DNA from 3 places in the Paenibacillus sp. WLX1005 genome. Region 3 is predicted to be linked to each of the others. Evidence: riboswitches for the same ligand, from Rfam matches in the RefSeq annotation. Region 3 holds a riboswitch; each other region holds the start of a gene.
What was found. Region 3 has a riboswitch for glycine ahead of ACE3MZ_RS23515 (amino acid permease). Riboswitches for the same ligand answer to the same signal wherever they lie in the genome.
Positions count from the first base shown of each region.

Region 1: another riboswitch for glycine. It lies ahead of sdaAB (L-serine ammonia-lyase, iron-sulfur-dependent subunit beta); the one in region 3 lies ahead of ACE3MZ_RS23515 (amino acid permease).
Region 2: another riboswitch for glycine. It lies ahead of gcvT (glycine cleavage system aminomethyltransferase GcvT); the one in region 3 lies ahead of ACE3MZ_RS23515 (amino acid permease).

Region 1 is NZ_CP176756.1:3,915,963-3,926,022, reverse strand. Features, by position in the region: gene ACE3MZ_RS16715 (DMT family transporter) at 1-351, opposite strand, end outside; gene ACE3MZ_RS16710 (response regulator transcription factor) at 518-1,219, opposite strand; gene ACE3MZ_RS16705 (ATP-binding protein) at 1,796-4,579, shown strand; glycine riboswitch at 4,739-4,848, shown strand; gene sdaAB (L-serine ammonia-lyase, iron-sulfur-dependent subunit beta) at 5,076-5,741, shown strand; gene sdaAA (L-serine ammonia-lyase, iron-sulfur-dependent, subunit alpha) at 5,763-6,656, shown strand; gene ACE3MZ_RS16690 (GyrI-like domain-containing protein) at 6,791-7,282, opposite strand; gene ACE3MZ_RS16685 (ring-cleaving dioxygenase) at 7,470-8,444, opposite strand; gene ACE3MZ_RS16680 (right-handed parallel beta-helix repeat-containing protein) at 9,058-10,060, opposite strand, start outside.
Region 2 is NZ_CP176756.1:4,103,086-4,113,145, reverse strand. Features, by position in the region: gene gcvT (glycine cleavage system aminomethyltransferase GcvT) at 23-1,135, opposite strand; glycine riboswitch at 1,400-1,496, opposite strand; gene gcvH (glycine cleavage system protein GcvH) at 1,683-2,075, shown strand; gene ACE3MZ_RS17580 (SDR family oxidoreductase) at 2,528-3,439, shown strand; gene ACE3MZ_RS17575 (DUF2569 family protein) at 3,666-4,232, shown strand; gene ACE3MZ_RS17570 (GNAT family N-acetyltransferase) at 4,359-4,871, shown strand; gene ACE3MZ_RS17565 (hypothetical protein) at 5,210-5,377, opposite strand; gene map (type I methionyl aminopeptidase) at 5,681-6,427, shown strand; gene pulA (type I pullulanase) at 6,934-9,828, shown strand.
Region 3 is NZ_CP176756.1:5,495,929-5,505,988, forward strand. Features, by position in the region: gene ACE3MZ_RS23480 (FecCD family ABC transporter permease) at 1-40, shown strand, start outside; gene ACE3MZ_RS23485 (FecCD family ABC transporter permease) at 37-1,068, shown strand; gene ACE3MZ_RS23490 (ABC transporter ATP-binding protein) at 1,068-1,892, shown strand; gene ACE3MZ_RS23495 (hypothetical protein) at 2,265-2,489, shown strand; gene csaA (chaperone CsaA) at 2,853-3,185, opposite strand; gene ACE3MZ_RS23505 (DMT family transporter) at 3,281-4,207, opposite strand; gene ACE3MZ_RS23510 (helix-turn-helix domain-containing protein) at 4,393-5,295, shown strand; gene ACE3MZ_RS23515 (amino acid permease) at 5,599-6,975, opposite strand; glycine riboswitch at 7,118-7,198, opposite strand; gene ACE3MZ_RS23520 (TetR/AcrR family transcriptional regulator) at 7,319-8,005, opposite strand; gene ACE3MZ_RS23525 (MATE family efflux transporter) at 8,175-9,536, shown strand; gene ACE3MZ_RS23530 (hypothetical protein) at 9,897-10,060, shown strand, end outside.

The DNA of each region.
Region 1 (10,060 bases), 1.6 Mb from region 3:
CGATCCGATCACAACCATAATCGGCTCCAATGTCAAAATAACGGTCGAACTGGCTACCGTGGTCAGCCGTAACGAACCCATCCACAGTAAAAAATGCAGCGCCAGCATGATGCCAGACAATGCCAGCATTAGCCACGCGCGTAGCGGAATATTCAGAAGTGCACGGTAATGCCGTAGCGCCAGCGGCAATAGCAGCAGATCGGTGAGATAGAGTCGGTACATTGCGATTGCCGATACATTGGCATCCGACCAGCGAATAAAGATGGATGAAAACGAGATCGCAATAATGCCGATCACATACAACAATTCAAGCGGAACCCAGTGTTCCCGCTTTGTGATTACCTGAGTCATTGGTACATTCTCCTATACTGCTTATCAGCGGTTGTCAACGTGATCAAAACGTGGTCAAAATAGAAGGGCGATCATGAACCGATCGCCCGGTATATCCATCGTCGTCCGCGGTAAACTGCGCATCGACGCGTATCAATATTGTGTTTCCTGATTGGAAAATGCAGGGTTATTCCGCTACCTGTACATATTTGTACCCTGTACCCCAGACGGTCAGGATATGTTCCGGGTTTTTTGGATCGCGTTCGATTTTTTTGCGTAGATTGGAAATATGCACATCAATCGTACGATCCAGATACGCACGGTCGCCGCCTTTGATCCGATCCATTAACTCGTTGCGGGTAAATACTTTGCCCGGTGAATTGTGCAGTTCTTTCATAATGGCAAATTCAATCTGGGTCACTTCTACTTCCTGATCCTCTACAAACAAACTGTGTCGGTAATCATTGACGGACACACGATTTTGCGTATTGCTGGTAGACAGGCTGTATCCGTTCATCCGGTGCAAGTCGCTACGACGCAGCAGTGCCTTGATGCGCGCATCCAGCTCTTTGAGACTGAATGGCTTACACAAAAAGTCATCTGCGCCGCTTTCTAGTGCTTTTAACCGTTCGTTGAGCATCGTATTGGCTGAGATCATCAGCACGGGTACGGTCGATTGCTTGCGAATTCGCCGCACTAGCTCACTGCCGCTCAGATCAGGCAGCATCAGATCGGTCACGACAATATCGGGACCATACTCATCGATCAGCGCTAGCGCTTCGCTGGCATCGTGAATCAATTGGGTATCATAGCCTTCTTCCTGAAGGAAAAAGGCGATCATATCGGCAAGACTTTTTTCATCTTCAATGAGCAAAACTTTGGTAGGCATTGCTGTCACTCTCCTGTACGAAAATTAGGGCTGTATCGAGGTGGAATATAGGATGTACCTTTGAATTTGTATATAAAGTAATCCAATTCGGTCCATGATACGAATCTTGGAAGATGCAAGGAAACAGGTTTACATACATTAACCAGAAGGTCGGGCAATGTCGGACAGAACGATCGTCATGACGGTAATCAAGCACATATGATGCGGATAGGCTGCCACGGCAAAATATTATCCCTGGTGCATATGTAAAAGAGTTTGACAATGAATTTTAACGGAATGGTCACGTGTCCTATGATTCTCTGATTGGATGTTTGCGGTTATAATTATCTTACTTGGTTATCTTATTGTCTTAATGATTAAGATACTGTAAGCCTGCCGATTGGTAAATACGGATATATTGTACCATTGATAGACGATATGGGGGATATGGAATATTTTTAGTAAAACAAATGACAGTCAGCATACCCGTTTTGGAAGTACAGATGAACGGATGCGCCGCGCGTATCCCGGGTCTATCCCGAAGTCAGACGGTCTTTCAGGTGCGATTGCTGTCCGCAATGGAGAGGACCGTTGATTATGAATTACAGATTATTTCAATCATTTACATCGCCATGGATCGGAACTATTATTCTCACGCTGCTGGGTGCAGCACTCAATTACTGGGTGTTGGACCTGTCGTTTGTGCTGCAATTTATGTTTGGCAGTGTTGCGCTGCTAGTCGTGTTGCGACTATACGGACTTTCCTTTGCGGTGCCTGCGCTGATATTGATTCATCTGCCCATGCTATGGACCGGGTCATTTGTAACGATGACTGTGCTGCACGGGATGGAAATTCTGTTTTTGGCGCTGGGATTTCGCTGGTTGCCGCGTGCCAGTCTACTCAAGCTGGATTTACTGTTCTGGGTGACGATCGCATTGCCAATCATCTACGGTATGCACGCATTGCGCTGGAACGATGAGATAGATATGCGCTTAGTCTGGTTATTGCTAATTAACCGACTGCTAAACGGCATCTGTAATGCGTTGCTGGCTTCAGCAACAGTTGTCTTTTTGCTGAATCGTGTACGCGTTGGCAAACGACCGTACTATTATATGACGATTCGCTGTGTGATTTTCAAGTATTTGCTCATGGTAGTCATGACCAGTTCGATTCTGATTCTGTTCGTGAACGGCAGTCAGCAGTTTCAAGATATATTGCACTGGGGGTCCAATTATGTCGAGCGTTCATCACGTCTGTATATTTCCAGACTGGAGCAATTGGAAGGAACAGAGCAGCAGCGTCTGATGCAAACGTACAAACAGGACTTTTCCATCGATTCGATTATTGTGGATGCTGAGAATACAGTGTTGGCGACGACGATTCAACAATCAGAGATTGGACAATTCACTGAAAGTACCGGTTATCGGCAGTCCTTATTGCAGCAGCACAATCAAGTATCCGTCTATGCTCAGTATCCGATTGATGCTGTCTATCCACCAGATCGGTGGCAACGGTCTTATTTTGTATTAAACACTGTGCTGGATGATAATCAGCGCTTGATCCTTGTTTTGCCGTTTTCGTATCACTTGTATCCGGTATATGGCTTCTATTTGAAGATGATGTTGCGTATGCTTGGCATCATTCTACTGGCGGCTATACTGGCTCAACTTATCGGACGCCGCGTCGCTATTCCATTGCAGCAATTAGTAGACGCAACCAGTCATATCCCGCAAAAGCTACGTGAGAATCATACGCTGGAATGGCCGAAAAGTAGCATCGTCGAAATGCGCAAGCTGATTCACAATTTCCAGCAGATGGTGAGTACACTGGAATATCAATTTTTGCAAATTAAAAAAGATAAAGAATTGTTGGAGATTCGTGTTGTGGAGCGCACGTTTGATCTGGCGGAGAGTGAAGCGCAGAAGAGTGCGATTCTGAAAATGGCAGTGGACGGTATCATATCTACAGATAGCCGGTTACGCATTACAGAGATGAATCCGGCGGCTGAGCAGATGTTCCGCTGTGATCTGACCGAAGTGTCTGGCTTGCCGCTGTCAGATCTGATCCGTATTCATGGTCGTACGAATCCAGATCGCGAGAGTAGTACGGTGCTGGCGTTCCGATTGGATGGTAGTACGTTTACAGCAGAATTGACCCGTAGCGAGATATTGAATGATGGGGCGGCAGTGCATACCTTTTTCCTTCATGATCTGACGGAACAGGAGCAGGCGCTGGCACGTAACAGCGAGCATGAACGCCAGTTGCAGCAGTTGACGGAGCGTTTGCTGGAAGAACAAGGTGCTGCCCGTATGCAGAAAAGCATTACCGGTAATCTACTGCAAACGGTGCAGGATGGCATTATGATGTGCGATGAGGCGCGCATCGTCTCGCTAATCAATCCGACGTTACAGATGCTGTTTGGACTGGACGATTACAATGGCAAGCCAGTGAGTGAAGTGCTGGAGCGCATTCAATCGCAACTGATGGCAGGGACGTTTATTGTGGGTGAACGTTTGAATCAGCATCTGGATCAGCATGAAGAATGGGAACAAGGATGCCTAATCCAGATGCAGGATGAGCGCTTGTTATCGCTCCATCTGACCCCGATTACCGATGCGGCGAGTGGTGTTGATCAGGGGTTTCTGCTTATTTTCCGTGATTGTACCGAAGAGAAACGGGCGAAGCAGCTGCAAAATGAATTGATTGCTGTCGTCTCGCATGAATTGCGGACGCCATTATCGGCGATTATGGGGTATATCGAGATGTTGTCAATGTATGAGGATATTCCGGCAGAGCGCCGACGTGAGTTTATGAATACGATCCAGTTTGAAGGTGGAAGGCTGTCGAGATTGTTGGATGACTTTCTGGATAGTCAACGGATTGAGGCGGGACATGCAGAATATTTGATGAGCTGCATCCAGCTGGATGAACTGGTGAAGATGATCTGCTGGCAGTGGGATATTCAATCTCGGGATCGTCTGCATGTGGAAGTGGAAGAGCGCCATCTCTATATATTGGGCGATCATAATCGTATGATTCAGGTAATTAGTAATTTGATAGGCAATGCACTTAAATATTCACCAGATGATCGTCCAGTCGATATTCGCGTGCGACGCCAAGCCGATCATGTACTGGTAGAAGTAGAGGATTACGGGATTGGCATCTCGGAACAAGATCAGCCGCGCATTTTCCAAAAGTTCTTCCGGTCGGGATCAACGGAATCTCGTCAGATTCGCGGTACAGGTCTGGGGCTATTTATCGCTCAGCGGATTGTTAACGATCATGAAGGTGTGCTGAGTTTTACGTCATTACGGGGGAAAGGTTCGGTATTCGCGATCCGTTTGCCTCTATTGGAGACGTCCGAAGAATGGATAGATTGAGGGAAATTGCCTAGATTGGCGTTCGTTTTTACAGGGCATGTCAGATATGCAACTTATTTTCCCGATGGCAATTGACAGCGTTCAGCGGCTGGATTAAGCTAGGAATGATCAGGAACATGCCGGGCATACGGCGGTGTTCATTGTAACTTCTATATGCGAATGAAGACAGCGGGAGAGTTAGCGGAGGCACGTAATCCGCCACCGAAGGAGCAAGCAGCCGCAGCCAACGGCTTGCCAATCTCTCAGGTCCCAGGAACCGCTGCCGGACGCAACTCTGGAGAGAGCATTCAGCCACCCAAGGGGTATAACGGATCGTCAGCATCGTCCGTCCAAACTCTCAGGTACACAGGACAGAGCACACAGGCCGCCGCAGGTCCTGCTCTGTCCTTTTTGATGTGCTCTTCGGGGGATTGCACACAATCAATCGAATTAGCATAGAAAAGGATGTATCAGCAATACCTGCTCAAATGATGCAGCAGCGGAAAAGAGGAGTCATATGCGTTTCAAAAATGTATTTAATATTATTGGGCCTTCTATGGTCGGTCCATCTAGTTCTCATACGGCGGGCGCTGCACGATTAGGTCGAGCGGCACGTCAGCTGCTTGGACAGCAACCGGAGCATGTGGATATCATTCTGTACGGTTCTTTTGCAGAAACATACTGGGGACATGGTACCGATCTGGCGCTGGTGGGCGGTCTGCTGGATTATAGCACAGACGATGATCGTCTGCCGGATGCAGCCGAAGAAGCGGATCGACTGGGTATGACCATTCAATTTGATAAAGGATCGGGCAATTATCCACATCCGAACTTTGTGCGTTTACGTCTACGTGCGGGAGAACAGCATGCTGAATTAGCAGGTGCATCAATCGGTGGCGGGAACATTGAGATTCACGAACTGAACGGATTTGATCTGAAAGGTTCAGGGCAGTATCCGACGCTCGTAGTGGAGCATATGGATAGCAAAGGCGTGCTGGCAGATATTACGCGTACACTGAGTGAAGCGGAGCTGAATATCGGCTTCATGGATGTGGATCGCAAATCACGCAGTGGCGAAGCGATGACATTAATCGAGTTAGACGGTGTACCGGCAGATGAGGTATTGACTCGTATCGTTGCATTGCCGCATGTTACCCGTGCGGGTGTTATTGATCTCGACTAAACGAAGAAAGGAGGAAGTAGGATGCAATTTCGTACATTAAAAGATATTATTCGACTGTGTGAAGAACGCTCGTGCAGCATTGCCGAGCTGATGATTGTGGAGCAGGTCAAAGAAACCGGAGTACAGCGAGAGGAAGTTATCGCTCAGATGGCGGCGTATTACGAAGTGATGAAAGAAGCGGTTCACCGTGGGATTCATGAAGATACCGTTTCGCGAAGTGGATTGACTGGCGGAGATGCGCGTAAAGTATATGATTACTTAAATGGCGGCGAAACCGTGTCTGGTGCATATTCAACGCGTGCGATGTCATATGCGCTGGCAGTGTCCGAAGTGAATGCTTCTATGGGACGTATTATTGCGACGCCAACTGCTGGTTCCTGCGGTATCATTCCGGGTGTATTTGTAAGTACGCAAGAGCGATTTGGTTGGAGTGATGAGCAGATGGTATTGGGCTTGTTCGCCGCTGGTGCGATCGGCTACGTCATTGCGAACAACTCGTCCATCTCCGGTGCTGAAGGAGGCTGCCAAGCCGAAGTCGGTTCTGCAATCGGTATGGCTGCGGGTGCGATGGTGGAGCTGCGTGGAGGTAGCCCTGAGCAAGCGATGCATGCCGTCGGTCTGGCATTGAAAAATACACTCGGTCTTATCTGTGATCCAGTGGCTGGTCTGGTAGAGATTCCCTGCATCGTACGCAACGGTCTAGGTGCTGTCAATGCACTTGCTGCTGCTGATATGGGACTAGCAGGCGTGCGCAGCGCAATTCCATCGGATGAAGTCGTCGATGTTATGTTACAGGTAGGACGCTCCATGCCAAGCGAGCATCGTGAAACCGCGCGCGGCGGTCTGGCTCAGACGCCAACTGGACGGAAGATTACCGAAGAACTGCGCCGTCGTCGCGAGAATAACGGGCAATAACGATAAATACGTATAACTCATCTGATATTGTATATAAAACTAATAAAAAGAGACTGTGACCTATGTCGTCAGCCTCTTTTTGCTGTGTATACGTAGTAGATTCCATTACAAGAGAGAGTCGCTATATCATAAAATCAATCCACATGCACTGGAATATAGATGTGGATACATGTTAATTCCTGTGAAGCATGCTGTACATTGGGCCAACACTCGATATCATAAGGACGGCTATCCTCTATACCGTGTTGCGCTAGCCATTGACGTATCTCGTCATATGCTTGATCTATATTCTGTTCAGTTCCTTCATAAGTAAAGCTGTAAAAGTCGCCTGCGGGTGATACATGTTGGATCATCCCTTCTGTTGGCATGGATTCATATCCTTGTTGTTCCACAGCAACAATGCTTGAAAATACAGTGTCCGGCGTCCATGGAATACAAGGATACACTTGGATCAAATACAGATCAAGAGCAGGACTTGGTTTGTACGTTTGCAATTGGTTGTAGAGCTGCGTGCGCATTCCTGAGACGATATGCTGCTCCAGATCTTCATTCAAACTAGCTTCACTGCGATATCCAACCAATTGCATGGCTGTGCGACTTGTGATTCCGTGATGAATCAATGTCAAATCGAACACTCCTTATACTATATTTTTTTGAATATTCTGTACTCGAGATAAATAATCAAAAAAACTGCTTCTCCATTCATTATAGACATGAACGGAAAAGCAGTACAGAAATTAAAAGCTATGGGGTATTGAAATATAGCTTGTTCCTTCATTTCGATTGTAGTACGCCATCAGATCATCCAAATGATCAATCTTCCAGCACAAGCGGACGCAATTTGGCTTCGATATCCGTACGGCGTGATTCCAAGAATGGAGGGAGAGATAACGTTTCACCGAGCGAATCAAGTGATTCGTCCACATCAAATCCTGGTGTATCCGTCGACAGCTCGAACAAAATACCATTCGGTTCACGGAAGTAGAGAGCGCGGAAGTAATGGCGGTCGACTTTACCAGAGTTGGGAATACCGAGTTGAGCAAGCTTGTCCGCCCATTTATTGTATTGCTCCTCATCCGGTACACGGAACGCGACGTGATGCACACCACCACGACCGAGACGGGCTACTGGCAGATCACGACGCGTTTCGATATGCACTTCCGCACCAGCGCCGCCTTCTCCTGTTGCATACACCAGTACATCCAGATGCTCTTCGCCTGCAAGGGAAGGGTAGGAATCGAGATACCGGAAGCCCAGTACTTCTTTCAGAATCATCACGGTGTTTTCAGGTTTGGCAACTGTCAAGGTTACTGGTCCAAGACCGAGAATGCCGTATTCCACAGGCACATCCGAACCATCCCATGCTTGACCCGGTGCAACGCCTTCCTCTTCATTATCCGCAACCAGCACAATACGCGTACCTTCAAAGTCCTGAAATGCCAGCGTATCCCGTCCTGCGCGCTGACGAATCGGCTCATGGCTGACATTCAACTCGTCAAACCGACGCGACCAGTACTTCAAGGCTTCAGTACTGGCCACCCGCAGCGAGGAAGCCGAAATGCTCGATACACCTGGATAACTCGGTCCAATGCCCGGCAAATCAAAGAACGTCAATTCCGTCCCCGGCGAAGCAACTGCATCTCCATAAAACAAATGATACGACGTCGTATCATCCTGATTCACGCCCTTTTTCACCAGCCGCATACCAAGCACCTTCGTATAAAAATCAAAATTCTTTTCCGCTTTGCCCGTCATAATCGATACATGATGAATACCTAACAATTCCATCGTCCTCGTCCTCCTCCAAATATATAGCGTATATTAACATCTATTGTAAACACAATCCTATAACTCAACCGCTATCCATTGCGCACAAACTGCACACATAAATACAACATCTATCCATACATAAACAAGAAACCAAAAACGAAATCGCCTTACACTTAAAATCTTTATATTAAGATAATTATATCATCCCATACTCCATTTGCAATACCACACCACAAAATAATAAATAAAAGAAAGTAACTATACAAAATAATAAAACAATACATCAAATAATAACCAAGCCCCCCAAACAAGTCAAATCCCATCCCTTAAACGAAACAAATCAACCAACAATCCAAAATCCAAAAAATAAAAATAAAAAAATAAAAAAACAGGCAGCAACTCCAAATGAAGTCACTGCCTGCTCTTATGCTGCCCAATCTCCAGGGTCCAAAATGTATGCGTGTTGCTCAAAACGGAGGGGAGGAAATAAGGGGAAAAGGCGACTTTGGAGGTGCGAGAATCTACCGTCACTCCTATTCCGTAGATTCTCGTGACTCCACCGGAGCCGTTCCCCTTATTCCTCCCCGGAGTGATTGATGCAACCCAGCAGCATCATTTTAAAACTATCATCCTAGTGGTTCGACAAGCCGCCACTTTCCGCACGCGTAATGACCCGCGTCCGATAATCATCTTTCAACAACCCGATCTTCGGAAAAACTTCATTCAGATCAGGGAATTTCGCCAGTACTTTGGCGTTATCCGTACGCAGATCCATTTTGCTGTAATCATAGAACTGTGCATCGGCTACGCTGCTGATGGAGTCGTTCCCATCCACCTTCACATCGCCGACTTTCGGAATTACCACATCCGGCGTGTTGACTAGCATATTGTCAGTCATACGTGTACCGTTTGGATATTCTGGGTGCCATTCTGGATCAAGAATGCTATCCCATAACGTATGATCATAACCATACGTATCTTGCAGCACTTTGCCGTAATTTGCCCACGGATTGCTATCCGGGTTCATCTCGCGCAATTGATCCGCGAAGATGCTATTCACGCCATGACTTTTGCTATCACCGCGCTGATCGACCTGAATCATATTGGAATCGACGACCAGATTGTTCGAAGCGATGTTATCATGCCCGTTTAGCAAAATGCCTTTGGTAGAACCTTGTACGATATTGTACTTGTAATTATCTCCACTGTCCGCGCCATCGGAATAGAAGCCGTTGGAACGCTTGTTATGGTGGATAAAGTTGTAGCGCAGCACGTTACCGTACGATGCCCAATCTTGAGCGGTATAGAACGCGCCCGTATCGCCCTCAATTAGCGATGTATTGTGCACCTCATTGTATTCAAACGTCAGATTGTTGCTGTACACATAACGGACTGCATCTTTTGGTACATCGTGCAGCAGATTATGGTCAAACGTAATACCAACTGACTCACGTACAAGAATCGGCTCCAGATGAGTCAGTTCGCCAACGTGATGAATATGGTTGTTGGTAACTCTGCTATTGGCAGGGGTGAGCGTTTTACGATCGCCGGATTTGTTAATGCTAATCCCAAAGCCGCCAGTTTCGTAAATGTCGTTGCTCTGGAACAGATTGTTCTTGCCGCCAACATCCAGA
Region 2 (10,060 bases), 1.4 Mb from region 3:
TATAGTTGCATCATATAATGTGTTATACGTTCACCGGTTGACGTTTGTAAAAAGGAGCCTTCACGACTTCTGCCTTCAACAGCTTGCCGCGAATCTCGACTTCGACCGGCGTACCGAGTGCGGCGCTATCCGCTTCGATCAGTGCCAAGCCCAGATTGCGCTTCAATGTCGGCGATTGTGTGCCGGTAGTCACTTCGCCAATCTGCCGACCATCGCGGTACACCGGATAATGTGAGCGCGGAATGCCACGGTCGATCAGCTCAATGCCGACCATTTTGCGTGGAGCACCGTGTTCCTTTTGCCCAGCGAGTACGTCGCGTCCGATAAAATCACCCTTATCCAGCTTCACGAAGAAACCAAGCCCTGCTTCCAGCGGCGTAATGTCCGCCGACAGCTCTTGCCCGTAGAGCGGCAGCTTCGCTTCAAAACGCAGTGTATCGCGTGCACCAAGTCCGCATGGAATCAATCCATCTTCCTCACCAATCTCCAACAGCTTGCTCCAGATTACATCTGCCTGTGCAGCCGGGGCATAGATCTCGTATCCATCCTCGCCCGTATAGCCTGTGCGGGAGATGATCACTTCCACATCGAACAACTTCGCTTCCGGTACAAAGGAAAAGCCGGGCAATTCAGCGTATACATCACTGCCAGCTGCCTTGGACAGAATGGCGGACGCATGCGGTCCTTGCAGAGCGATCAATGCCGTTTGCTCCGAAATGTCCTTCAATTGCACACCTTCTGGCAAATGCTGGCGCAGCCATGCAATATCTTTATCGATATTCGATGCGTTCAGCACGAGCATATAATGCTCCTCACCGATCCGGTAAACGAGTAGATCATCCACAACGCCGCCATTGTCATAGCACATCAGTGTGTACTGCGCCTGTGCATCCTGCAAACGGGAAACATCGTTGGTCAGCATATGCTGTAGATAACGGAGTGCGCCAGCGCCACTGATGATCACTTCACCCATATGGGAAACGTCGAATAAACCAGCTCGTTCGCGTACAGCTTCATGTTCTTTTTGGATACCGTAAAATTGTACCGGCAGTTCCCAGCCGCCAAAATCGATACAGCGCGGGGAACCAGATTGTTGATACAGCGGGAAAAGCGGTGTTCGTTTCAATTCAGTCATGTGGATTCACCTCGAAATAGTATTTTGAGCGGTGAAACGGTATACAAGCACAAAAAAGACAGGAAGAGAAGGGAAAGAAACCGGCATATATCCGGTACTTCATTCCCTTTTCTCCCTGTCCTTGGTACCTGAGAGTTACCTCGCTGAACATTCTTACCAGCATAGTAATGTCTGCCGGTTATTCAGAATGGCTCAAAACAAGTTTCCCCTTGGGTGATCCGCTGTGCACTTATCGTTAATTACACCGGATGCTCTCCAGAGTTGCGTCCGGTACAGGTCCCTGATACCTGAGAGATTCACCGTGTCCGGCTTACTCCTTCGGCGCTGCCATCGGTGTGGCAGTCTCTCCCTGTACGTTCATCCGCTCACATATGATGTTATGTATTTCCGAACATTCAACACTAGAAACGTTAAAATTGTATGTTTATTATATTAATACTTGATTGAGTAAACGATGTCAAGCCTCTTGACAGTGCCAACTTCCTTACTATACTCTTGTGGCATTGAGCAAAATGCAATCACGACATGGAACCGGAGGAGCATAATCATGAGCGAAATCAAGGATCAGCTGTTGTACAGTGAGGAACACGAGTGGGTAGAGCGTATTGGTGATGATACAGTACGGATTGGTATTACGGACTTTGCCCAGCATCAGCTGGGTGATATTGTATTTGTGGAATTGCCAGAAGACGGTCGCAATGTGAGCGAGAATGAAGTCGTAGGCACGATCGAATCGGTCAAAACGGTATCCGATCTGTTTTGTCCGGTAGCTGGTGTTGTTAGTCGCTTGAATCCCGATCTGGAAACCGAGCCAGAGCTGGTCAATACCGATCCATACGGTCGTGGTTGGATGCTAGAGCTGAAGGTGGACGGCGATCTGGATGCTGCTCTGTCCAAGCTACTGGATGCAGCTGCTTATGGTGCGCACGCTCAGGATTAATGTGCCCCAATATTCATATTTCTTAGTAAAGATCGACGGAATATGGATGAGCAGAATGTACAGTGGTGAAAAGAGGAATATACCGTATATTGCTTGTTAGTACATGCCGTTGTCTTGTTCGTTACAGAACAGGATGACGGCTTTTTTACGTGCTTTTTGTCGTTTCCCATATTCCTTATTATTCCATACTATACCTATTCCATATGCGTTGCTGAACTCCTTTACGTTTACTTAAAATATAAGGCTGCATAATACAAAATATATTCGTATGAGATATTAGCATGCACTAATGACATAGACATATAACATAAATATAAACTTATGCTAATGAGATAGACATGTTTCAATGAAAGATAGGAATATTTAACATGCGACAGTTCAAAACAACAAAAGGAACGTACAGCAAACGAAAACAATCTGCATTTCATCTGCACATCGAAGGGAGCAAACGTATGACTCATTCTGCAAATATTAACACCACTAACACAGCTAACAACACTAACACCGCTACCGATCGCAAAATCATTCTCATTACCGGTGCCAATTCCGGTATGGGACTAGCTTCCAGCATCGCTCTGGCAAAGCAAGGGCACCATATTATTATGGCGTGTCGCAATCTAAAGCGTGGACAGCAAGCGCTGGAGCAAGCGAAGCGTGAGAGTGGTTCCGATCAGCTCACACTGATGACGTGCGACCTCGGTTCACTGGAAAATATCCGTGAATTCGCGGCTGAATTTTACAAACGATATGACCATCTCGATGTCCTACTGAACAATGCTGGTGTCGTTAATCCTACTCGCAAGGAAACAGCAGATGGCTTCGAGATGTCGATCGGAGTCAATCATCTGGGACACTTTTTGCTGACTTCTCTACTGCTGGATGCCCTTCAACAGGCAAAGGCAGCTCGCATCATAGTCGTCAGCTCCAACGCCTACAAAATCGGCAAAATCCACTGGGATGATCCGTATTTGCAGGATGGGTACAATGTGGTCAGCGCCTATTCGCAATCCAAGCTGGCGAATCTGTATTTTACCTCTGTGCTGGCAGAGCGGTTAAAAGACACATCCGTCACCGTCAATAGCCTGCATCCCGGAGCGGTTGCAACGAGTATCGGTGTGGATCGGGATACCGGCTTTGGCAAACGCTTGCTCTCTGCACTGGCACATACACCGTTTTTTCAAACGCCAGAGCAGGGAGCAGAGACAGCTATATTTCTAGCAACGGATCCATCGGTTGCAGGGCAAACCGGTCAGTATTTTTATCGTAAAAAAGTGATGCCACTTCAATCCAGAGCATTGGATAGACAGCAAGCATTACGCCTATGGGCATGGAGTGAAAGGCAGACTGGGCTTAGCCAAACGTAACAGGAAAGGGAAGTACACGCGGTCATGCAGGATAAAATACTATTCTGACGCTGGCTATGGTAGACTGGAGAAAGCGGGTTTTGCGTGCTTATGCGCATCATTTGGCGGTGTATCATCGGATTCGCAGCCGGATGATTACACATTCAAAATCAAGCCGAGTAGCGACCGCGATCAGCCGTCTTGTACGGTCTGGGAACAGATTAGAACTAGAAAGGAAATAGAACCAATGAACAACAATTTTCCACCCAATCCTAACGATCCCGGGCAGCCACCATTTAACGGGCAACCGAATAACCCACGTCCGGGGCAACAACCACCGGATTACAATCGTCCACCGCTTGTCGGACTTGGCGGTTGGATGGCTGTTTTTCAGGTGTATATGTACTGGGGACTATTCGTTTCCTTTGTCACCATTCCCGCCTACATATTTATTATGTTTATCGCAGCCAACCCGGATATTTTCCCGGCAGATATGCAAGCTGAAGTGAACCGTGCCTTGTCGGTATACGATACGAATTTGCAGTCGTTATCTAGCTTTGAACTGGTGGCAGCAGGCATCAAATTGGTGTTGTTAATCATTCTGCTCGTGCTGCTGTATACGCGCAAACGCTCGTTCCCGCGTATGGCACGCTTGTATCTTTTGATTAATCTGGCACTCGTTGTACTTACCTTTTTCATCGTGCCGCCAACGGTTAGCATGGTGAGTGGCATGATCTGGACAGCTGTTATTACATTGCTGTGGAATTTGTATTTCTCGCGTTCGGTACGCGTACGAAACACGTTTATACGTTGATGTCATAGTATGATGATTGGGCAAAATCGTCATCGCACAGTGATTGTCCCATTCGTATTTACAAGCAGTAGCATGCTCAACTAGAATCATACAAAAGAGAGAATTTTGTTGAGGTGAGGTAGAGAGATGAGCGAAACAGTAGCATATGAGATCAAGATTGCACGTCAGGAAGATCTGGCAGCAATTGTGGACATTTACAATTCTTCGATTCCCGGTCGTCTGGCGACTGCGGATACAGAACCGGTAACGGTCGAGAGTCGTCAGGCATGGTTTGACGAACACCAGCCAGAGCGTCGTCCATTATGGGCATTATGGCAGGGTGGACGTATTGCTGGTTGGACGAGTTTGCAGACCTTTTACGGTCGACCGGCTTATAATGGCACGGTAGAGTTGAGTGTGTATGTACATGAAGATTTTAAAGGAAAAGGCATTGGCAGCAAGCTGGTTAGTTACGCAATCCAGCAGGCACCGGCGCTGCATATTCATACCTTGCTCGGCTTCGTATTTGCCCATAATGATCCAAGTCTGAATCTGCTACGCAAATTCGGATTTGAAGATTGGGGTCATTTGCCACGTGTTGCTATCTTGGATGGAGAAGACCGACATCTGGCGATTCTTGGTAAGCGTTTAGGGGAGTAAATCGCAGGTTGCAGCGAAGTGATCGTACGGTCAAATGAGTGACGACTTTCTCGTATGGATCGAAATTCGATAGGGACGGATAAGAATAGTCCTTTTTTGGATCAGCTGGTACAAGCACCTTCGTAACACGAAAAATCAACAATGAAAAAGCCTGTCCGATGCAACGATGCAGTAAACGCCTGTTGGCGGAACTGTGTAGCTGCAAAGGGCAGGCTTTTTATGTAGTTGGATAAAAAATATACCTGAAGCATGGTGTTAAACGGTATCACAACGTATTAACGAACGAAATTTGTATATCGCACAGTTATCATGAACGATATCAACTTCGAATGCCGTCGTTAATTCCGAATGCCTTCGATACGATGATACATTGAGTCATTGTGTAGTTGTTGATCCCGTCTCTGGTCTTTGAACAGTAGAACTAGATCTTCAAGTTGTAATAACCCGGCAATTAGCATGAGTGGTGTAAACAGAATCCATTTTCCGATCTTGATCAATCGACGCATACGTATCGTCTCCTTTGGTATCATGACTGTATTTGCATATGAGCATGAATGATGATACGCTGCATCGAAGCTATCGTTTCATAAAATAGGCAATTCGGTTCTATCTATACAGCAAGGTATTTTACCATTTCAAAGTTGCTGAATACGCACACAAGGTTTACTATAATACATACAGCAAGCATGGAGCGGCTTACCCGTATTCTGATCTTCGTCCGAAGCTATCATCCGATCCATCCGCATCTACACAGCGGATAACACGTCCAGATGCTGTCTTACATACATCAAGAGAGGAAGTTTCCACTGATGATTATTTTAAAAACACCGTCAGAAATTGAAGACATGAAGACTGCCAGCCAGATTGTGGCTGATTGCCATCGTCATATTGCGCAGATGATATCACCAGGCATCACAACACTGGAGATCAATGAATTTGTGAAAAAGCATATTACCAAACTCGGCGGCAAGCAGTTTACGAACGGGTATAACGGATTTCAATATGAAACGTGTGCTTCTGTTAATGATGTGATCGCACACGGATTCCCTGATCGGCGGCGGTTGGAAGAAGGCGATGTGGTCAAAATCGACATCGTTGCCGAATACGGCGGCTGGCTGGGTGATTCCGCCTGGTGCTATGCTGTAGGACAAGTATCCCCGTCAGCCGAGCAACTAATGAGGGTGACGCTGGAATGTCTGGAGCTTGGTATTCAGCAGGCGGTAGTCGGCAATCGACTGGGGGATGTGACTTCTGTTATTCAGCAGCACGCTGAGAGTTATGGTTACGGCGTCGTACGCGATCTGCTCGGTCATGGCATCGGGCGCAATCTGCACGAATCGCCAAGTTTTGCCCATATCGGTTTACCGGGGAAAGGGCAGCGGTTAAAAGAAGGGATGGTGTTCACGATTGAACCAATGATCAATGAAGGCACCTACCGAATGACGATTGATGAAGATGGATGGACAGCTCGCACTGCTGACGGCAAATGGTCGGCACAATATGAACATACGATTGCGATCACAGCGGATGGACCACTGGTATTGACTGCCCAGTGATGCGTACGACGTAAAGGAATAAGTGTAGCAGCCGCTACCGCTATTCGCGGCTGCTTTTTTTTAACATCGTTGGGCTACTTGATTCAACCGTCAAACCGTTGATTTTGACGAAATGATCGTACCATCCAGAAGTAAATTAGAAATAATTAGAAGTAATGACCGTCGCTGTTGTGATTGATACAGTTATTTGTGCTAACGATTGCACAATGGGCGATACTTTCATCCGCGTAATCCACTTCATGAATATCCCGCCCCCGACCTATATTTGCACAAATGTGCAGGTGACATAACCTACAAATATCCGACAAATTTTCCGATACTCTAAGTAAGTAGTTAGTAACATAAGATTCCTGTTACGATATTGCACCAGCTGCAAAGTAACAGGCAACACAAAATGGTCGCTGCTGCTCCATACCCTACACTCTGCAAGGCAAGTCCCGCGCAAGCAATGGATAAGGAACATAGGCATTATGCAATGATCATGTATGGAAATGGTGGTGAAGATAATGCTCGATAAAATGAATCATTCGCTTACGCGAAGTTTGGATATTGCAACAGACTATTTTTACGATATCGATGATCTGGGGTTACAGTATACCCCTGCCGTGAGTATCTTCAAAGTGTGGACACCTGATGCAATACGCGTCGATCTGGTATTGTATGATGATCCCGGCGAGTATGACGAAGAAGGTCTGGTACATGATCATGAAGGCGGGCATATTCTGTCCATGCAGTCAGAAGAAGGCGGTGTGTGGGAAGTTCATGTCAACCGTGATCTGGCAGGAGAATACTACATGTACCGCGCCGAGTTTCATGACGGTACCGTGGAGTACAGTGTCGATCCATATGCACGTGCTGTATCGGCGAACGGTCGACGTACTGCTATTATCGATCTGCGTTCTACCGATCCCGAAGGCTGGGACAACGATATTCGTCCACCGATGGCAAGTGTAACGGATGCGGTGATTTATGAACTGCATTTACGTGACTTTTCCAGCGATCCACAGGCACCGATGCAGCATAAAGGCAAGTTTCTGGCGTTTACCGAAACTGGATTGACGGATGAATATGGCAATAGTGTGGGCATTGACCATTTGCGTGATCTTGGTGTGACGCATGTCCATTTGCTGCCGCTTGCTGATTTTCAAACGGTCAACGAGTTGACGGTGGATGATCCAGACAGCGATCAGGTGAAATACAATTGGGGCTATGATCCGCAGCATTACAATGTGCCAGAAGGCTCGTATGCAACCGATCCGTCTGATCCGACATCTCGTATCCGCGAGTTCAAAAAGATGGTACAGGCACTGCACGGCGAAGGTATGCGCGTCGTCATGGACGTCGTGTACAATCATACGTTTTCTGTAGAGGATGGTCCGTTTGAACGACTGGTTCCGGGTTACTTTTACCGGACAGATGAGCGCGGGCAGCTGACCAACGGCTCCGGTGTGGGCAATGAGATTGCAACTGAGCGTCCTATGGTACGCAAATATATTAAAGATTCGCTGCGTTATTGGGCGAATGAGTATCATCTGGACGGCTTCCGTTTCGACCTGATGGGTCTGATCGATACGGAAACGGTGATCCAGTTTACAAAGGAACTGCGTCGGGATGTTGATCCGTATATTCTGATCTATGGTGAGCCGTGGACAGGTGGATGGTCGCCATTACCACAGCAAACGCTAAAAGGCGCACAGCGCAGCAATGGATTTGCGCTGTTTAACGATAATTTCCGTAGTGCGATCAAGGGCGGTAGTGATGATGATTCTAAAGGCTTTGTCACTGGTGAATTTGGTAAGGAAGGCGAGATTGTGCAGGGGGTGTATGGCTCGATTGGAGATTTTACAGATCGTCCGGGCGAGAGCATCAACTATGTCACTGCGCATGATAACCTGAATCTATGGGACAAAATCGTGCGTGTGAACGGAGCAGAGCAGCAGTTGTCATTTTTGCATATGATAGATGGACGGGTGGCAGATGGTACGCCTGTGGATGAAGCGGTAGAACAGGCAAAACCTTATGGCACGCTCGATTATAGCCGTGTGATGGAGCATGATTGGGTGCGCCGCTCACTGCTTGCAAATGGTATCGTGTTGACGAGTCAGGGGATTCCATTTATCCATGCTGGTGATGAGTTATTACGTTCCAAATACGGAGATCATAACAGTTATCGCAGTTCCGACGAGATTAATATGATCCGTTGGGAAAACAAGCATATCTTTGCCGATGTATTTCATTATTATCGCGGTCTGATCCAATTGCGTCTGCATCATCCGGCATTTCGCATGAATGAGCGCAAAGATGTGGAGCAGCACTTAAAAGCACTGCGCCGCGACAACCAGATCGTCATGTTCCAACTGGGCGAATACGCGAACGGTGATAAATGGCGGCACATTATCGTAATTTACAATGCGGCTACAACAGAACAAAACGTAACGTTGCCGCAAATTAGCCGTCAGTGGCAGGTGGTCGTCAATGAGCGTGCTGCTGGTATCAAGCCGCTCGCTTCTGTACTGTCAGGCGAAGTGGCAGTAGCGCCATTGTCGATGATGGTATTGTTCGATGAGCAAGATCAATATAAGCCGATTCCAGCAAGTCTGGAGTGGGATTATACGCCAAGTATTATGGAACCGGGTGAAAAGCTGCAACTGCATGTAATTACGCGTGATCAGCGCGGACGTGTATACACAGCGGAGCGAGTACGGTTCCAATCTGCCAACGATCAGATTGTTCAAGTTCGAGCGGATGGACGTATGACGGCACTGCGGGAAGGCAATACGACGATTTGTGTGTCCTGTGGCGATGTGGAAAGTTGTCTGCTGCTGCATGTAGAGACGCTTGTCCCGCATATGGTCAATTTGCAGGGAGAGCATCAGGTGTATGCGGGCAAACGCATGCGTCTGAAAGCGGATGTGCTTGATCAATACGGACGCCCGATTGCTCGACCGAAAATAACTTGGAATTCCAGCGATAAACGGATTGCCCGTGTGAACAAGGATGGTGTCGTACGTGGCATCTCGGCAGGCAAAACGAAAATTACCGTTACATGTGGTCGTGCGACGGCACAATGGTATCTTGAAGTTGCACCGTTCGTACCACGTAGCATTGAAGTGGAATACGAGCGTCCGAATCAGGATTATCGCGGCTGGAATTTGTGGGTATGGGGTTCTGTACTCGGTCACCGTCAGGTCGACTTTGATCGGGTGGAACATGGACGTGCGATTGCTCGTATTCCGGTTGCGCCGGACGAGACGAATATCGGTTTTATTATCCGGCTCAAGGATTGGCAGGCTAAGGATATTGATACCGACCGCTACATTTTCGTAGATACAAAGCAGGATTCGATGAAAGTTGTTATCAAAAGTGGCGATCTGCAATTTGAAGTGGAATCGACCGGTTAAATAGTAAGATGTCGGACAGCGGTGTGGCGGGAGAAGGCACCGCTGTTTGGCATTGTTGCCCGTCTGTTCACACGAAAAACCAAACTTTTCCATAAACGATTGTGAAAAATGGATTACTTGTGGAAATCGCTGTCTGTTCCTGATAAAATCATAACAATCAAGCGTTTGGTACGATAAACGCAATGTAGGGAGGAACTCGTTAATGGCGATGTTTGAAATCAAGGATGCGTGC
Region 3 (10,060 bases):
AATTATGCTGGCGATGCGCTCCAAGGTGAGGTCCTTATGAGTACACAGACGATTTCCTTTATTCGTACCGGACGTCAGCAGCGCCGCCGTCGCTGGATGCTGGTGACTGTATCGCTCGCCGTTCTTGCCTTGGCGTTATGTTGTGCGATGCTGATGCTCGGCAATACGATCTATCCGCTGCCGGAAGTACTGCGCGCCTTGACGGGGGAGAAGATTCAGGGCGTGTCGTTTGCCGTCAGTACGATTCGATTGCCGCGTATGCTGGCGGGACTGCTGGCAGGCTTTGCTTTTGGAATCGCTGGTTATGTATTTCAAACGATGCTGCGTAATCCACTTGCCAATCCGAATGTGATCGGTATTACATCCGGGTCGAGTGCAGCGGCGGTATTCTGTATCGCTATTTTGCAAACGAGCGGTGCCGTCGTTTCGGTCGCGGCGGTAGTTGCCGGATTGGTGACGACATTGTTCATTTACATGCTGTCGCGGGGCAAATCCTTTTCCATCGGGCGGCTTATTCTGACCGGAATCGGGATTCAGGCGATGCTGGATGCAGTGATCTCGTATTTGCTACTAATCAGTTCGGAAAAGGACATTCCGTCCGCGCTTCGCTGGCTGACCGGTAGTCTCAACGGCTCGCAATTGGATGAATTGCCACCACTGCTCATCCTTGTGCTGATCGGCACACCGATTGTACTGGTGCTGGGACGACATCTGGATATGCTAGAGCTAGGAGAACAGGCGGCATCGTCGCTCGGTGTTAGTACAGATCGGACGCGGATTGCACTGATTGTGAGTGCCGTGTGTATGGTCGCAATGGCAACCGCTACGACCGGACCAATTGCCTTTGTCTCGTTTCTAGCGGGACCGATTGCGCGGCGATTGGTTGGGGTAGGCTTCTCCAATGTGCTGCCAGCGGGATTGGTTGGCGTGAATCTGGTGCTGGCTGCCGATCTGATCGGACAATTTGCCTTTACGTATCGGTTTCCGGTGGGAGTCATCACCGGGCTGATCGGAGCGCCATATCTCGTCTTCTTGTTAATCCGCATGAATCAAAGGGGCGAACTATAATGAAACCAACACATACGTTCCGGGCAGAGCAGATTGTCGCGGGGTACGAGAACAAAACGGTCATTCACGGTATCGACCTATCCATCCCCGGCAATCAGATCAGCGTGATGATCGGTGCCAATGGTTGCGGCAAGTCCACGCTGCTGAAGACAATGGCGCGCCTGATCAAGCCGCAATCCGGCAGTGTGACGCTGAACGACCAACCTATCGGCAAAATTCCATCCAAGCAGCTGGCACGCGTGATCGGACTACTGCCGCAATCGCCCATTGTACCGGAAGGCATCACCGTTGCCGATCTAGTCGGACGCGGACGCTTCCCGCATCAATCGCTGTTCAGTGGCTGGAGCAAAAAGGATTACGAAGCAGTTGCGGAAGCGATGGATATTATGGATATTACCGAGTTTGCCAATGCTAATATCGACGAGCTATCTGGCGGGCAGCGTCAGCGTGTGTGGATTGCTATGGCGCTAGCACAGGAAACCGATATTCTGTTTCTCGATGAACCGACGACGTTTCTGGATATTACGTATCAGGTGGAGATTCTGGATCTATTGACCGATCTGAATCGCAAGCATGGCACGACGATTGTGATGGTGCTGCACGATATTAATCTATCAGCGCGTTATGCTGATCATATCTTCGCCCTGCACACCGGACGGCTGATTGCACAAGGCTCACCTGCGGATGTGATTACGAGTGAGCGGGTGAAGGAGATTTTTGGACTGGATTGTACGGTCATTCCCGATCCGGTATCTGGCTCGCCGATGGTCGTGCCGAAGGGGCGGTATCATTTCAAGGCGGAATCACATGCTTTGCTTGATTAGCTTGGCTTCAAGTTGATACTAAACGAAATCAAACACCACCGTGAGCATAGGGAATCTTGCCCGAAGGCGCTACGGTGGTGTTTATTATATTAGCGAAGAATTTAGATGTAATCCAATGATTGCGGGATACACATCATCATTGTGATAAACATACAGTGACCACCTTCTTTTACTAATTTGGATTTTGCTTTACTAAAGAATACGTCAATCGGGGTATGATATAGCTTTCTTTTTATGTAAAATATACCTCAACACGTATATATTGGAGTTTATCTATAGGTATGGGGACAATGATTTACTGCTTCAGCCATATATCGCCCATGTTGTATCGATACATAATCAAGATCCATTTTAGAAAGGATGATTCTGAGAATGGCAAGCTATTACCTATCCAATACTTTAAATTTGGGCGCAGCCTTTTTCCCGCTCCTTACATTACTTCCATGGATACTCGGCATCGTCCTGATGGCAGTTGGACTCTATTTCCTAATTAAAATCGGAAATCGATTAATCAAACTGATTGATCTGAGTATTGATGAAAAGAAACGCAATCGTTACATCGCCAACTTTCCTTCCAACGAAGATCAGACCAAATAATTGGTACAGACCCAGATCTAGTATACCGTTGTTAAAAAACGTACAGGCATACCCGCATCTACATGGTAAAGCAGATGTATTGCATCATCATGCTTTATCGTTCGCTATCTTCTCTAAATGAACAAAATAAAAAGGCAGTCAGCCCAACCGTTATCGGATCAAGTACCTAGTTGATTCGTTCATTGGGCTACTGCCTTTTTTAATACAAAGTACAGATACGAATGCACTCCATACCATATCATACAAGCATCACTTTATACGCTCTCTTCCATCAGCAATTTGCATACAGATAATCCGCAACGTATACAAGAACTACACGCCGATATGACCCATTCGCCAACATCCAAATCACCTGCAAGCAACCTACGCAATCGGCGTGCCATTCGGCACGTCAAATTCTGGCTGCAACAGAATCACGTCGCCTTCGCCCGGTACGCCGCCTAACACTAGCACTTCCGAATCGAACCCGGCAATCCGGCGCGGTGGAAAATTCACAACCGCGATCACCTGCCGACCGACCAGTTGCTCTGCTTCATACCGCTTCGTCAGCTGTGCACTGGAACGCTTCACACCAACTTCTTCTCCAAAATCAATCTCCAGCTTGATCGCAGGCACTCGCGCTTTGGCGAAAAACTCTGCTCCTATCACCGTGCCTACCCGAATATCCAGCTTCAACAAATCTTCAAATGTTGCCATATATCCCACTCCCATCGTGATCACTTGTGTAGGCATCATACCATCCGGCATATCGTTCATGCCAAATCTGACTCCATTCTATTTGCTAATGGAATTCACCTGATCGGTTCATCCACCGGTACATAGTCCGCTATCGGACGTTTCAGCGATTGTAACCAGAAGTACATGCCCATGCCTAGCAATGTGAGCAGTCCGCCGGTAAATTGAAACGCCGACATCTGCTCACCCAGAAACAGATACGCCATCACAATCGCGAGTACCGGCTCGCCGATAATGCCCACCGACACTGTCGTCGCTCCAATCGATTGAAGCAGCAGATTGAAAATATACTGCCCGAACATCGTCGGAATAATCGCCAATAGCAGGAAGTACGTCCAGTCCGCACCAGAGTATCCGGTCAGCGGCAACTGATTCCACAAACTATACACCAGCAGCATACTACCGCCGATCAGAAAGACGATCACACTATACAGATTGGCGTTCATTTTACGACTGACCTTTTGCCCGACTAGAAAATACGCCGAAACTGCCAGCGTCCCGATCAACGACAACGCATCACCGAACAGCGCTTGCCGCGATACACCAATATCGCCCCATGCAATAATGACCGAGCCGAATAACGCCGCCACTAGACAGAGAACCTTCGCTATCCCCACCCGCTCCTTGAACATAAAATACGAGCCAATCATTACAAACAACGGCTGTAACGCCAAAATGACCATCGAGCTTGCTACCGACGTATGCACGAGCGATTCCATCCAGAATAGAAAGTGCATGCCCAGCAGCAATCCTGCCGCAATCACACTGCCCCAATCGCTTGCGTTCAACCGTAGCGTGCGCAGCGTACGCCATGGCACGAGCGGCAGCATGATTAGTACAGAGATGTACAGTCGGTACATGCCCGCCACCGCAGTCGGCGTATCCGACATCTTGATCAGAATGGACGAGATCGATACTGACAAAATGCTAATAAACAGCAATACATACGGATGAATACCCCAAAACATCTTATGATTATTCATTACCATGCCTCCATATTCATAGAGGTCTTATCCGAACGTCTGTGCACAGGCTATAGAGATAAGCCTTAGATCTGATATAATAATATCACCGTTTTCTGTTTCTCGGTGTAAGGATATCCTTTATTTATATCGAAATATCGTCATCTATATATGCAAAATATCAAATGCAGCAAAGGAGAACCCTTATGAGCAAACCTTTATTCGAACATATCGCCTACCCCGACGACTCCTTCCCTTACATCATGTACACCCATACCACCCACAACAGCATCCCCGAAGGGCGCGGCTTCAACGATCTGCACTGGCATGACGAGCTACAAATTACCCTCGCCACCCGTGGCAAGCTCGTCATTCAGGTGAACGGCATCGACCACCATCTGGAGCAGGGACAGGCGATTCTGATCAACAAAGGCATTTTGCATATCGCTACATATTTGGAACACGACGGACAGTACGTCAGCTTTAATTTTCCCGAAAAGCTGCTAGCCTTCTACGGCGATAGCGTAATGGAAAAGAATTACGTAACGCCCTACACCAACTCATCCCTCGTCTCGCTAGATATCCGAGGTGACCACGACTGGGAACATGCCATTCTGGATATGCTATGGGAGATGAAGCATACATTCGAGATCGCCGGTGCAAGCTGGGGCTGGCAATATGAAGTATCGATCAAGACGCTACAGCTGTGGTTCACGCTGATTTCCCATATTCCATTGTCCACTGAGCAGTTACCCAAACATGCCAAACAGCAGCAGGAGCGATTGCAGCTCATGCTCAGTTACATCCACCAGCACTTCGTTGATCCCATCACGCTGCAACAAATCGCCGACATCGCACATCTGAGCGTATCCGAATGCACCCGCAGCTTCCGCAAAACGATCCATATGACGCCCTACGACTACCTGATCAAATACCGATTAAAAAAGAGCTGCGATCTGCTGCTGGGTACGGACGATACAATTACCGAAGTCGCACAGCACGTCGGATTCAATCATGTGAACCATTTTATCCAGTCGTTCAAAAAGGCATATGAGCAAACGCCAAAGGAGTATCGGAAAGCAAGATTGCAACAGGCACATTCACAATGATCGTCATTTCCAAGCATTAGGTACGTGGTTACTTTCAACACAGACAGAGTGCTTCTGAATGCAAAAAAGACGAATCGAAATCCAATACCAAACAGCTCTATGCATATATAGATCATAGAGCTGTTCACACATATCATTATGATTGCAGTTTGTATACTTGAAGATAAGCTGTACTGCATACTCCTACTCGTGTGAAATAGGTGCATTTGTTTGCACTGTGTTTCGTATGTCATTTCTGGACATAATAGTTTCTTTGATAGCTGTCACGGCATGTTTGACACTCCGCTATCATTCATCTGCAACTTACGTATTCGTCGTCTCCAACACCGGCTCACTGTCTCTTTTTCGCCCGCGAAGCTGGTACAATACCAGCAGCAAAATAAACCAAATCGGTGTACATAATAGCGCCGGACGCGTCTCACCAGAGATGAGCATAATGACCAGAATACCCGCAAATAACGCCAGTACTACATAATTGATCCACGGTGTAAATGGTGCTTTGAAGCGAGACGTCGCATGCAGCTCCGGGCGACTTCGTTTATACCGAATATGACACACCAGAATGACACCCCACACCCAGATAAAACAAATGGCACTGATCGTCGTCACAATCTCAAATGCCTGTCCCGGTAACAGCTTACTCAGTAGCGCACCACCAGAGATCACAATGGTAGAGAGGAACAGCGACTGACTCGGCACATGATTGCGGTTCAGTCTGCCCAGTCGCTGTGGAGCCTGACCCTTACGGCTCAAATTGTACAATATGCGACTTGTCGAGAACATGCCGCTGTTACAAGCGGAAGCCGCCGACGTCAGCACGACGAAGTTAATAATGCCCGCTGCCACCGGAATACCGACCAGCGTAAACGTACGGACAAATGGACTTTCCGACGGACTCAGCTGTGTCCATGGATTGATGCACAGCAGCACGAACAGCGCGCCAACATAAAAGAACAGAATGCGCAGCGGAATTTTGTTGATCGCCGCTGGAATACTTTTCTCCGGGTTGGCGGTTTCTGCTGCCGATACACCGACCAGCTCTACGCCAACATAAGCGAATACGACCATCTGGAACGAGAACAGGAAGCCCGACACGCCATTCGGGAATATGCCGCCATGCTCCCATAGATTGCGTACCGATACGGTACCTGCATCCGTGCGGAAGCCCATCACCAGCAGTACAATGCCCAGCCCGATCAGCGCCAGAATCGTAATGACCTTGATCAACGCAAACCAGAATTCCAGCTCCCCGAAGTTTTTGACGGTCATTAGGTTCAGACCTAACAATACGATCAGACACAGCACCGCTGGCATCCACTGCGGAATATCAAACCAGTACTGCACATACACGCCGACCGCGATCACATCCGCCATCGCCGTCATAATCCAGCAAAACCAATACGTCCAACCCGTCACAAATGCTGCACGCGGTCCCAAATAATCTTCGGCAATATCCGTAAACGACTGGTATCCCGCCTTAGACAGCAGCAATTCCCCCAGCGCCCGCATCACGAAGAAAATCGCCATGCCGACGATCAAATACGTAAGAATAATCGAAGGCCCCGCCTTCTCAATCGCTTTGCCGGAGCCGAGAAATAGCCCCGTTCCAATCGTTCCTCCAATTGCAATCAACTGAACATGCCGGTTGGCAAGTTCTCGTTTTAACCCTGTCTGTGTCATCATGTTTCCCCCTTGATCTCCTATCTTTCTGTAAAAAACAATAAAAAAAGAGACTGGATATCATCCAATCTCTCAGCGCACAAGAATAACAAAATACATACGTGCCCCGCAGCATATACGTCGCCGCATGACACCTATCTATTCGTACTCTTCTGTCCGGTTGCCTGAGATTGTGAACCCTTCGGCGCTGCGGTGTACCCGCAGTCTCTCCAGAAGCTGCTCCTGCTGTAGTGTGATCCACAGCAATCATAGCCCTTAAATATATGAAGTTAGTTAGGCATTACTGCCATTCCGATATGTTAACATAGTACCGCCAATGTGAGCAATGGATCAGTGAAAAAAGTTACACATCCATATTCTGCTCCACAATCACCTGCTCAATCCCTAGCAAAATCACCTTCAGTCCAAAATCAAACGCCCGATCACTTCCCATCAGCTCAAACAGCTCATTCTGGAACATGCGCCGGAACAGCCACGTATCCTGATCCGGCATCGAATCCATCACCTGCATCATATGATCGCCCATCGTAGACTGCTGCTCCTGACTCATGATCTCCACATTACGCTGATGCTGATAATGATCCAGCACAAAATAAAACACAAAGTTGATCAGCGTCGTCACAACCTGCATCTTCTGATCCTGCGCCAGCGGTGTTTCCTCTACACAAGAGAGCATCCGGTTGGTGAAGCGGATAATGTCCGGATCATGCGGCAGCGTCATCATCATAAGCTGTGTGGAGCACGGATAGCGGCTCAATACATCACGCGTAGTAACGGCAAGTTCGGTCAGCTGCTGCTTCCAATTCCCCTCGCTATGCAGCTCATCCACGATCACTTTAGATACATGATTCGCCAGCCGCTGGTATAACTGCTGCTTGCTTTTAAAATGCCAGTATAGCGAAGGCGCCTGAATGCCGAGCCGATCGGCAAGCCGCCGCATACTTAATTTCTCAATGCCGTCTTCCCCGAGAAGCTCCCACGACGCTTCAAGAATCTTATCCTCTGAAATTTGAGGCTGCTGCTTTTTCATCTATATCCATCCCTCGAAAAATTTTATCTAACACTGTAAGTTTATGCTTTACAAGCATCTCATCCCATGATAACATCTAACAGTGTAAGGCTCAACTAACACTGTAAGGCAATCATTGATAGACCAAATATTTCAACAGCCAAATTATCTACAGAAAGCAGGAATCCCCATGGATACAGAAAATCTGCATTACTTTGAAAAAGCCCCTATCGCCAAAGCCGTCGCCCACTTTGCCGTTCCGATGATGCTTGGTACATCCATGAGCGTCATCTACTCCATTTTGAACGCGTACTTCCTCGGCACGCTGCACAACACAGCGATGCTGACCGCGCTGGCGCTAACTTTGCCACTGTTCGCCATCATCATGGCACTCGGCAACCTGATCGGTATGGGCGGCGGTACATTCATCTCCCGTCTACTTGGTGAAAAGCGCTACAACGACGCCAAGCACGTTTCGTCCTTCGCCTTTTACAGCAGTCTGCTGCTCGGTATGCTCGTTATTCTCGTCGGACTGCCGCTAGTGGATATGATCACTTCCGGGCTGGGCGCGACGACCGAGTCATTCGCGTTTACCAAAGACTACGTGACCGTCATGCTGATCGGCTCTCCCGTCGTCGTCCTATTCTTCACGTTAGAAAATATCGTGCGTGCCGAAGGATCGGCAATTACGTCCATGATCGGTATGATTCTGAGCGTTGCCGTCAATATCGTACTGGATGCACTAGCTATCTTCGTACTCCACTGGGGTGTGACCGGCGTCGCTGCTGCTACCGTAGTCTCGAATCTAGTCGCAAGTGCCTTTTACACGCATCATCTGGGCTTCAAAAGTCCATTTCTGAGCGTGTCGATCCAATGGTTCAAAGCGAGCAAAGAGATCATGAGCAATGTCTTCAAAATCGGTGTACCTGTGTTTATCATGAGTGTGTTCCTTGGTGCGATGTCGCTGATCCTGAACTATTTTCTGATTGAATACGGCGATGCTTCCGTTGCCGCTTACGGGATCTCGTCGAGATTGCTGCAATTTCCAGAGTTTATTCTGATGGGATTGTGTGAAGGGGTCGTGCCGCTAATCGCCTTCTCGTTTACCGCGAATAAACTGCGGATGAAGCAAACGGTCGGATTTACGATCAAAGTCATTGTGGCTATGGCACTGGTGTTTGGCGTAGTGGTATATGCAGTATCGGATCATCTGATCGGCTGGTTTACGAATGATCCGCAGTTGATTGTGATGGGCAGTTATATTTTGCATGTGACGTTCTTGTCGCTGTTCATTACTGGCATGACGACACTGTTCACTGGTATTTTCCAAGCAACGGGTCAAGGTACGGCGGCGTTTATTATGTCGATCATTCAAGGCGTGACGCTGATTCCGGTATTGTTCATTGCGAATCATGTGAGTGGGTTCCATGGGGTTGTGTGGTCGCTGGTCATTGCGGATGCGGTGGCGTTTCTGGTTGGGGCGGGGTTGTTGTACGGGCTGCGTAATAAGTTGGAGCCGGAGATGCCGCAGGAGCTCGAGACGGCTTTGTAATACGATAAATAGCATATATACATTAAGTCTTTCAACGTGAAAGGCTTAATGGTATACATAACATTCATTCTATATTTTATTTTTCAAACATTGATTATTTAATAACTAAGCTTTATTTGTGTATAAGACCAAAGTAATAAATGTTATATCTTGTATACCAATTAAATGATCTTCATGGTAAATATAGTAAATGATAAAAGGCTCAATTTAGCTAAGAAAATAGTTTGTTTTTGTCGAAAAGCTTTATCAGTCAAGATGTTTTGTTAGACTAAAAATGTATTCAAACGTATAAATGAAGGAGGCTTGATTGTACATTCAGCAATAATTATATGTAGAAAGAACATATACTTAGGAGGAAAAATGAAAAAAACAATTGGTTTTTTATTAGCTTTAGTGCTTTTCACAGTAGCTTGTACGCCGACCTTCGCTAGCGATACTCAAAATAAAGAATTTACAAAACAAGATATTTTGGCTTTAAAACCTTATGTATCTGTAAATGAGAGTGGATTTTTTGAACTAGATTA